Regions from separate parts of the Paenibacillus sp. FSL R5-0341 genome, predicted to be linked through region 1. Evidence: predicted binding sites of a transcription regulator. Region 1 holds the regulator's gene; each other region holds the start of a gene.
What was found. The regulator NrdR, encoded in region 1, represses ribonucleotide reductase genes. The targets are predictions, from matches to a motif close to AACACNATATATNGTGTT.

Region 2: a site for NrdR is predicted at 2,028-2,045, ahead of MKX75_RS27190 (anaerobic ribonucleoside triphosphate reductase). Genes of this name have one in related genera too.
Region 3: a site for NrdR is predicted at 1,679-1,696, ahead of MKX75_RS10160 (adenosylcobalamin-dependent ribonucleoside-diphosphate reductase). Genes of this name have one in related genera too.

The regions. Positions count from the first base shown of each region.
Region 1 covers NZ_CP150241.1:2,068,399-2,071,687, forward strand. Annotated here, with positions in the region: gene coaE (dephospho-CoA kinase) at 1-57, shown strand, start outside; gene MKX75_RS09440 (lytic transglycosylase domain-containing protein) at 54-617, shown strand; gene MKX75_RS09445 (alpha/beta-type small acid-soluble spore protein) at 700-921, opposite strand; gene nrdR (transcriptional regulator NrdR) at 1,038-1,505, shown strand; tRNA gene MKX75_RS09455 (tRNA-Ala) at 1,691-1,766, shown strand; gene MKX75_RS09460 (nucleotidyltransferase) at 2,537-3,289, shown strand, end outside.
Region 2 covers NZ_CP150241.1:6,054,936-6,058,224, forward strand. Annotated here, with positions in the region: gene MKX75_RS27185 (histidine kinase dimerization/phospho-acceptor domain-containing protein) at 16-1,611, opposite strand; gene MKX75_RS27190 (anaerobic ribonucleoside triphosphate reductase) at 2,093-3,289, shown strand, end outside.
Region 3 covers NZ_CP150241.1:2,209,356-2,212,644, forward strand. Annotated here, with positions in the region: gene MKX75_RS10155 (SNF2-related protein) at 1-1,269, opposite strand, end outside; gene MKX75_RS10160 (adenosylcobalamin-dependent ribonucleoside-diphosphate reductase) at 1,757-3,289, shown strand, end outside.

The DNA of each region.
Region 1 (3,289 bases):
TGGCCTGCGACGGAGCAGCAAATTGACTCATATCTACAGCGTAAGGGTTTGTTATGAAAATATTACGCAAGAAACGTGTACTGCTGTTGATGTTTGTGTCTTTTGTACTCGTGCTATTTCTGAATACAAACTGGATGGCATGGTTCTATCCGATTCATTATAAGGAAGAGATTCGCGCCCAATCTCAGAGTTATGAGGTTGATCCGTTTCTGATTGCTTCCATTATCAAGGTGGAGACCAATTTTAAGACAAGCAAGGAATCCAAACGTGGTGCCATTGGGCTCATGCAACTGATGCCGGACACGGCGAACTGGATACTGGAACAAGCTAAAATTCCCGACACTTCGCTGGAGGAATTGAAGCACGAGCCTGAACGAAATATTCAATTAGGCACATGGTATCTGCGCAATCTGTCCGATCAATTCGATGGCAATGAAGCGGTTATGATCGCTGCCTATAATGCGGGTCCAGGCAAAGTAAACAGTTGGCTTAGAGATGGTGTATGGGATGGCTCATTTGATACGGTGAAAGATATTCCGTTTGGTGAGACGCGTCACTATGTACAAAGGGTCATTTACTATTATAATCAGTATGTAAAGATCTATAATACGTTCTAAGTATATAAGTAGAAGCACAGAGCAGGCCGGTTATTCACCGGCCGCTCCATGCTCCTCTGTGTAGCGTAATACGATGCAGATATTATTGGTATTGACCTGCCAATTGCTGTTCTGCAATTGTTACCAGACGCTTCGTGATGTATCCACCGATCGAACCGTTCTCGTAAGAAGTCATGTTACCTTGGTATCCGTCTTGTGGGATGCTGATTCCGAGTTCTTGAGCAACTTCATATTTCAGTTGTTCGAGGGCTGCGGAAGCTTTAGTTACCACCAAGTTGTTGGAGTTACCGTTGCTTTGTGCCATTGCTGTTCACCTCCTCGCGGGTTGGTAAAAGTATTATGTGTCGGCAATGCGTTTTTCATTACAAAATGAGTACAGGGAATATGTGGTAAAAAGTAAAACGTGGGAAGTGATCTGATTTGAAATGTCCTTATTGCGCTTTTCTGGGCACCAAAGTCCTTGATTCAAGGCCGGCTAATGAATCAAAATCGATTCGTCGCCGTCGTGAATGTGAGCAGTGCGCCAGAAGATTTACAACGTTTGAGATGATTGAAGAAACACCACTGATCGTTATTAAGAAAGATGGTAGTCGGGAAGAGTTCAGCCGGGACAAGATTCTCCGTGGGCTTATTCGAGCCTGTGAGAAACGTCCAGTCTCTGTAGAGACGCTGGAAATGATGGTATCTGAGGTAGAAAAGTCTTTGCGTAATACAGCCGATGCTGAGGTCGAGAGTCGCCAGATTGGTGAGCTATTGATGGAGCAGCTGTTTCCAGTCGATGAAGTGGCGTATGTGCGCTTTGCTTCCGTGTATCGCCAGTTCAAGGATATCAATATGTTCATGAAAGAACTAAAATCCCTATTGTCCAAAGACAATCTGGAGGATTAGTGAAGTGGGTAAGGGGAGAAGAGCAGTCTGGGGTTCCAGTCCGTGTGTGCCAGTGAAATCGGTTGTTCTTCTCCAATCACTTTGAAGCTTCAAAAAGTGATTGACAGCGAAAGCTGGATTTTATATGATATAGGAGTCGTCTGCGGAACGTAGCAGTGTTGGACAAGTTGTTAATTTTATATCCTGGGGCCTTAGCTCAGCTGGGAGAGCGCATCGCTGGCAGCGATGAGGTCAGGGGTTCGATCCCCCTAGGCTCCACCAAACATACACATAAACGGCAGAGATACCGTTTTTTTAGAAGCCCAAGCGCTAATGTCGCTTGGGTTTTTTGTGGTTTAAATTAGTGGTGCGCTGAAAAGACAAAAATATTTATGCATAAGTCAAGGAGCGTCCAAAGCTCCATATGTTTATATGGTTTATTTATGGAACTATTTTAAACTAATCGAATTGTTGTGCTTCCTTTATAAACGACGTTCTTTTAAAAAAATATGTTCTTATATTGGTGAAATACTCTCGTCTAATCGTTATGAATTCTAGAAAATGATCAAAAAGCTAACGGTGGAAGACAAGCGAATTGAGTGGTAAGAACTTGAGATGTTTCCCCAGCATATTTTAAACTGCGCAAGCTTAATTAGGCAGCGGCCTCGCAGAAGAAGAAAATGATGCTTAGCACGATTACTGGCATTATCGAGACCCGAAGAGATAGAACGTAGGTACACTACAAACTGCGAATCAGGCAATGCACTGGGAAGATAGTGCTAAGGTAGGTAATCAGGTAGATGCTGTTAAGGTAGTTGACTGGAGCCTATAGGACTAAAGTAAATGATACTCCTGTCGCTTGTGGAGCATTTAATTTGTCGAATATGGGAAAAATTTCTGGATTTTGAAGTTGGAATAGGCTATCATTATTGTAGGTATATTTTCCTGCTTTTTACTATGTTATTACATAGAAGGTGCAAAATTTAGAAAGGTCTTACATCTTCCTTGGTGGAAGACATTGAGTGGATAAATCTAGAACCGGAGGGGTTAGTATGTCAGTAAGCGAAAACTTTAGTCAGTTTTGTTCGAATCTTAGAATGAGTGATTCTATTGTAAGTACAGTACAACAAAGATATAAACAGATTACGAAGCGCATAAATCAAGATTACTGGAACAACTCCTCGGAAACATCGCACAGTCTATATGTTGGCTCTTACGGTCGGGGAACAGAAATATGGACAAGTGATATTGATGTGATCGTACAGTTACCGTATGCTACCTATCAAAAGTTTAACAACTACAGTGGGAATGGGCAATCCGCATTATTGAAGGAAGTCAAAGAAGCCCTTCAGAAAACATATAGTAGCTCTCATGTTAAAGGTGATGGGCAGGTTGTTGGAATAAATTTTACGGATAATATAAACTTTGAAATTGTTCCTGCATTTATCAATGATGCCGATAGTTATACATATCCTGACACAAATAATGGTGGAAGTTGGAAGGTAACTGATCCGCGTAAGGAAATTGATGCTATAAACACAAGAAACAGTAGTACAAATAAAAATTTGAAAAGACTTTGCCGCATGGCTCGTGCATGGAAAAACCACTGTGATGTAAGCATGAGTGGTATTCTTATTGATACATTAGCTTACAAATTCATTGGTGAATGGGAGAATAAGGATAAATCGTTTTTATATTATGACTGGATGAGCAGAGACTTTTTTAAATATCTAAAAGAAATTGATAAAGAGAAGAACTATTGGCTTGCACCAGGAAGTAACCGCTACGTATTTAAGGATAAGAAC
Region 2 (3,289 bases), 2.6 Mb from region 1:
CGTCTGTCTGCGTAATTAAGGCAGCGTAATACTTAATGCGTTCAACAGATCCGCCTGTCTGACCGGCTTCGTCAGAACAGCATCAAAGCTTTCGGCTTCATGCAGGGCAATATGCATACCATAGGGAACCAGAGCAAGGACGGGCAGATTCTCCAGCCGCTGTTTCAGTTCATGTACAAAATCGACTGCGCCACCTTCCCGTAATCCCATATCTACAACGGCCACATCCGGCTTGAAGCCTTCCTTGATCCAATCATGCGCTACGGTCGAACCGGAGGTCATATGCACATCCATCTCCCATCTGCGCATCAGGGAAGAAACGCCTTGCAGAATATCAGGGTCTTTGGCAAGCAATACCTTTCTGCCTTTTAACCGCTGCTGAACACTTGCCAGCTGTGGCAACTCCCAGTACCTGCGTAATGGAAGGCTAATCTGAAATTCCGTCTCATTCTCCATCATACGATCCACCTGAATACGGCCATGCATGAGAATAGCAAGATTCTGACTTACCGCCAAACCCAGATTGCTTCCAATCAGTTTTTGGATATCCAATAACATCTGGCCCGTGTACCTCACCTTGAGCACAAGTGTACCGGTCTCCTCAGTCTCTTCTCCGTTCACCACTGCCGTGATCAGAACCGACCCTTCACGCGTTGAATCCATAGCATACTGAATGACATGTGCAAGCAGCTGTCCAATCTTGACTTCATCACCAACGAACACTTGCGACACATTCAGTTTGAGATTTAATCCCAACTCAATGTTCTTGCCCGCCGCAATCCCGGCATAGAGATAGACGGTATTCTCAATAGTGCCGACCAGATCGAACGGATCATCATGTATAACGGTTTTACCTGCCTCATTAATATTGAAATTCATCATATTATTAAGCAAGGAGAGCAGGATATTGCCGCTCGTCTCAATCATGTTCACATATTCCGACTGCTCCTCAGACATATCCGGAGTACGCATCAGATCCGTCAGTCCAAGGATGCCGTTCAACGGATTGCGAATCTCGTGACTCATCAGCTTTAGCATCTGCGCTTTGGTCATGGCCTCCGATTCGGCTCGTTCCTTCTCTGCCTGGAGCTGCTCTTGCATTTGTTCCGAATCACTAAGCTTCCGTTCCTGTACATGCAGCGTGCTCTCCAGATCGACAACATAACCCAGGAACACAGCCATCGCATTCAGTGTCTTCATGTCGGTTTCGCTGATCACGTAATCAGGATTATCCATCAGACAAATAGTACCGAATGTTTCGCCGGATCTTCGCATGATGGGCACGCCAACGAAGAAACGATTCCCGAGCCCACTCGTGACATCCATAGATCGTGTCATCGGATGTTCACATGTATTCTGAATGGTAAGAACACTGCCCTTATCTCTTAATACCAGACTGCAATATGATTCGTTAAATGAAAGTACACTACCTTTAACGATTAACTCTTCCGTACGGTTAAAGGCCTCCAAAATGACATTCGTTACCCCGTCATTCGTGGCAACGAAGATGGTATTGACCTTCAATATACCGCTTAATACGTCTACGATATGGGCCGCAGCTTCCTTTATATCTTCATAGAAGCCTCTCGTAATGCCTTCTGCCGTCCCCATGATTCACCCCTCTTATCTTAGCTGCACTTTCAAATCTGTATATCAGAATGTTTAATCACGTACAGGGGTCATCAAAAATCCGAATAACTGTCACAATCTATACTTATATGATTAACACCGTAGAAGTATAAGAGAATCATACTCCCTGCCCATAGCCCATTTTTGGACAAAAGCAGGTCTTAAACGGATGGCTTAATAACCGAAAAGTCATGTCAAATCTCCTCTTCGTATTGATCAAAACCCATCTTGTCCGACTTCGGATATTATACTTGCAGAATAACTAGAAATTATACGCTTCCGCTCAGACTTTGGGAACCTTTATCCGCAGCAATTAAAGGAACGTCCATATTGCCAAATCAGCTATGTGATCATTATCACACCCAAATAACCACATATAGTTTATAAATGGATAATACGAATCTACATATAGTGTTATGTGGAAATTGAATGATATCCGAAATCATTTTAGGAGGAACCTTACATGAACATGCTTGAGTATGCCACTCCACCGGCATCCGATCTATTATCCGACCTGGGACGACGAATTATTGGCGCAGAAGACGCCGATACGCTGAGGGAAAATGCCAATCTGAACGGAGACTCCTTCAGCGGCAAGATGAGCAGACTCGGTTCGGAGACCGCCAAGTGGCATGCTCTGCGTCATGTATTGCCGGAAGAGCTTGCTCAAGCTGTGGAGAACGGGGATCTGTATGTACACGATCTGGATCAGTATGCACTCGGAACGACCAACTGTATCTTTATCCCGTTTGACCGTCTCCTCGCTGCAGGTTTCAACACAGGCAACGGATCGGTTCGCACACCTCAGACGATCATGTCTGCCATGGCTCTGGTTGCGATCATCTTCCAATCCCAGCAGAACAGTCAATATGGCGGTGTATCAGCTAATAAGATTGACTGGGATCTGGCGCCTTATGTACAGCGATCGTTCCGCAAACATTACCGCAAAGGGCAACGCCTCTTTGGTGAGAATGTCCTGCTTGAGGATGAACAGCTTCATCTGGACAGCATCGAAGCGAAGAATCAATGTCCGCGGGCATATGCCTTCGCCTATGAAGAGACTGAATTGGAGACAGGACAAGCTGCTGAATCGCTGATTCATAACCTGAATACGATGAGCAGTCGGGCAGGTGGACAGATTCCTTTCACTTCACTGAACTATGGATTATGCACATCAGCGGAAGGTCGGTTAGTATCACGCTCATTGCTGGAAGCGACTATACGTGGTCTGGGCAACGGGGAGACACCTGTGTTCCCCCAACATATTTTCCAGTGCAAAAAGGGGATCAATCAAGCTCAGGGTGAGCCAAACTATGACTTATTCCGTCTCGCAGTCACCTGTTCATCCCGGCGGATGTATCCCAACTTTGTCAATGTGGATGCCTCCTTCAACCTGCCCTTCTATCATCCGGAAGATCCGGATACAATCATCGCCACCATGGGATGCCGCACACGTACACTGGCTGACCGGTTTGGGCGTAATCGTCAGAGTGGTAAGGGAAATCTGTCATTCAATACCATCAACCTGGTCAAGCTCGGCATCCGGTTTGGCATCTGCCAGGGCAGTAGAGCCGTTGCCGATCGGGCAGGTTTCTACACCGCCCTCGAATCCGTGATGCATAATGCTGCTGACGGTCTGTTGCACCGCTACCGTATCCAG
Region 3 (3,289 bases), 140 kb from region 1:
CATGCCACCCCGATAGGGAACAGCCGTAAGTCCGTTGTTGCGGAAATAGTTTAGCAGATACTCCTGCGTGGCCCGGTATTCGGTGAAGATAATTACTTTTTCATTCATGTTCCGAACCAGTTCCATCGTTTTCTCGGCTTTGGTATTCTCCTTGATCGCTTTAATATGGGCAACGAGTTCCCAAATCTTGTCTCGAAGGGGAGAATCCAGCGGAAGTTTCTTCGACAGATTCACCAGTGTTACGAATACAGCATCCCGACTGCTGCACACTTCCCGTTGTAATGTAACAAGGGAGAGCATGCTGCTCAGGTTGCCCCCAGCTTCCTGGTACTGGTCTTTAACAAAGGAAGTCACGCCATCGTATAGCGCTTGTTCTTCGGGCGATAGTTGCAGATTCACGTTGGAGACGTTCCGTTTGGTAAATTGAACGGGGCCTTCGCCGCGGCGGTTGCGAATCATCACTTTGGATAACTCGTTCTTAAGCTGTTCCTGATTTTTCGGAACCCGCTTGTCGACGACAAAGTTGGCTGCAAAGTCACCCTGACGACCCAGCTGACCCGGCTTCAGCAGGTTGATCAGATTAAACAACTCGCTCATATCGTTCTGCACAGGTGTAGCTGTGAGCAGCAGGCAATACTTTTTGCGCAATTTCAGCATGAATTGATAGTTGGTTGTTTTCTTATTTTTGAGCTTGTGGGCCTCATCAATAATAATCATGTCGTAGTCGGTATTTAGCAGCATATCTTTATGCGGATCACGTTTGGCTGTATCCATGGAAGCAACAACCACTTCATTCTGCCAGGAGTAGGCCTTTTTCTGGGCAATGGCTGGGATGCCAAATTTCGAATTCAACTCTCGTACCCATTGCAGCACAAGAGAGGCTGGCACAAGAATGAGTACCTTGGATACGAGACCCCGAACCATATATTCTTTCAGAATGAGACCGGCTTCAATGGTTTTGCCCAGACCCACCTCATCGGCGAGAATGGCCCGGCCTGACATTTCAAATAATACTTTGCGTGCAGTGTCCATCTGGTGAGGGAGTGGAGTAAGGCCTTGTAGATGCTTCAAACATTGGATCTCGTCAAAATTGGGAATCAGGTTGGTTTCTTCGGCTTGAATACCGAGTTGGAAGAGTCGGTAATCTCCCCAAGGACCTCCTTTATCCAGTCGGGATTCCAATTGATTAATCCAGCTCCGATCAAATTCCAACGGAACAGGCAGCTCGGCTACAGGTTGATTCGTGTGGTGCGGGTTTTTCCGGTTCATGGTGCTTCCTCCCCTGCCATACGTGATGACGTTTTATTCGTAGGTAATAGTATGGACGAATGAGAGTCAGTTCATAACTATGTAAGTTCAAATAAGGAATATTTACACTTGTCACTCCGATGACAGAATAACCTTCCGATCGCTGTTATCCACAAATTTTTTTCATTCTCTTGTCCAAAGGGGGAAAACCCGGGGATACCGTATGCTTTCGAGGCAGCTTTCTTTCAGAAAGCTTTAAGGCGAACGCTTCGCTTTTTCAGGTTTTTTCTGTCCCAAAAAATTCACAGATTTTGTATACGTGAGTTTGAGGGTGTGTGAAGAAGTTTGTCCGAGCAGAGGAGTCTATGAAGATGGACTGTGATAAAAGTCATATGTAAAATCAATATATAGTGTATTATACTTGATTTATATCACTATATGTGGTGTTTGATCATACTTTATTCGTATAGTGTAAATGTAGCGTTATTCGGGGAGGTTGAATGTAGCGATGAAATCGAACCAACAATCGTACCAATTAGAAGGACTTAGCGAAAAAATATTTCTGGACCGATACGCTTGGAAGGACGCTGATTCGAATCATGCCAAGGTCGGGGATGTTGTATTGGTATTAACGAAGGATGATCCCAAGTTCCCAACCAAGGAAGTGGGCGAAATCATAGAACGTCAGGGTCAGCTTGTACAAGTGAGGACTCGAAGCGGAGAGATCATCAAGACGAACGTAGAGAAATTGACACTCAACATAGAAAAAACACCGGAAGAGATGTGGAACCGTCTTGCCAAAGCGATGGCTGCTGTCGAATCCACTGCGGATCAGCAATCAACATGGGAATCCAAGTTCCGCTCCGTGTTGGAAGATTGGAAGTTAGTTCCTGGTGGTCGCATTGCTGCGGGTGCGGGGGCAAGCGATGAGCTGACACTCTTCAATTGTTATGTCATTCCGTCTCCGCAGGACAGTCGGGGTGGCATCATGAGGACTTTGACCGAGATGACAGAAATTATGGCACGTGGGGGAGGCGTTGGCATTAATTTGTCCTCTTTGCGTCCTCGCCGAGCGGTGGTCAAAGGTGTCAACGGATCATCCAGCGGTTCCGTATCATGGGGTGGATTGTTCAGTTATACGACAGGACTGATTGAACAGGGCGGAAGCCGCCGGGGTGCGCTCATGCTGATGATGAATGACTGGCATCCGGATGTGCTTGATTTTATTACCGTGAAACAAACGATGGGGCAGGTGACCAATGCCAATCTGTCGGTATGTGTGAGCAACGCATTTATGGAGGCTGTCAAGCAGGATGGAGATTGGGATTTGGTTTTCCCCGATACGACCGACCCGGACTATGACACCGAGTGGAACGGGGATATGCAGCAATGGAAAGCCGCAGGTCATTCGATGGTGCACTATCGAACGCTGAAGGCTCGCGAAATCTGGCATACCATTATTGAATCAGCCTGGAAATCGGCAGAGCCTGGTGTGGTATTCATGGAGTACTACAACCAGATGTCCAACAGCTGGTACTTCAATCCGATTATCTGTACTAATCCTTGCGCGGAACAGGGTCTGCCTGCCTGGGGTGTATGTAATCTGTCAGCGATCAATCTGTCCAAATTCTACGATGAGACGAATCATGATGTGGCGTGGGATGAACTGGCGGAAACCACTCGGATCTCGGCTAGATTTTTGGACAATGTCATCGATGCAACACCATATCATTTTGAGGAAAACAGACTGAATCAGCAGCGTGAACGCCGGGTTGGGCTTGGTACCATGGGACTGGCAGAGCTGATGATTAAGCTGCGTATTCGATACGGCAGTCCTGAATCTCTTGCATTTCTGGATAAACTGTATGGATTCATGGCAAAGGAGGCCTATCTGGCATCGGCAGAGATTGCAGCAGAGAAGGGTGCTTTCCCAGCATTTGAAGCTGAACCGTACTTACAGAGTGGATTCATGAAAAACATGGTTGCGACGTACCCTGAAGTGGGAGAGGCCATTCGTAAACAGGGCATTCGAAATGTCACG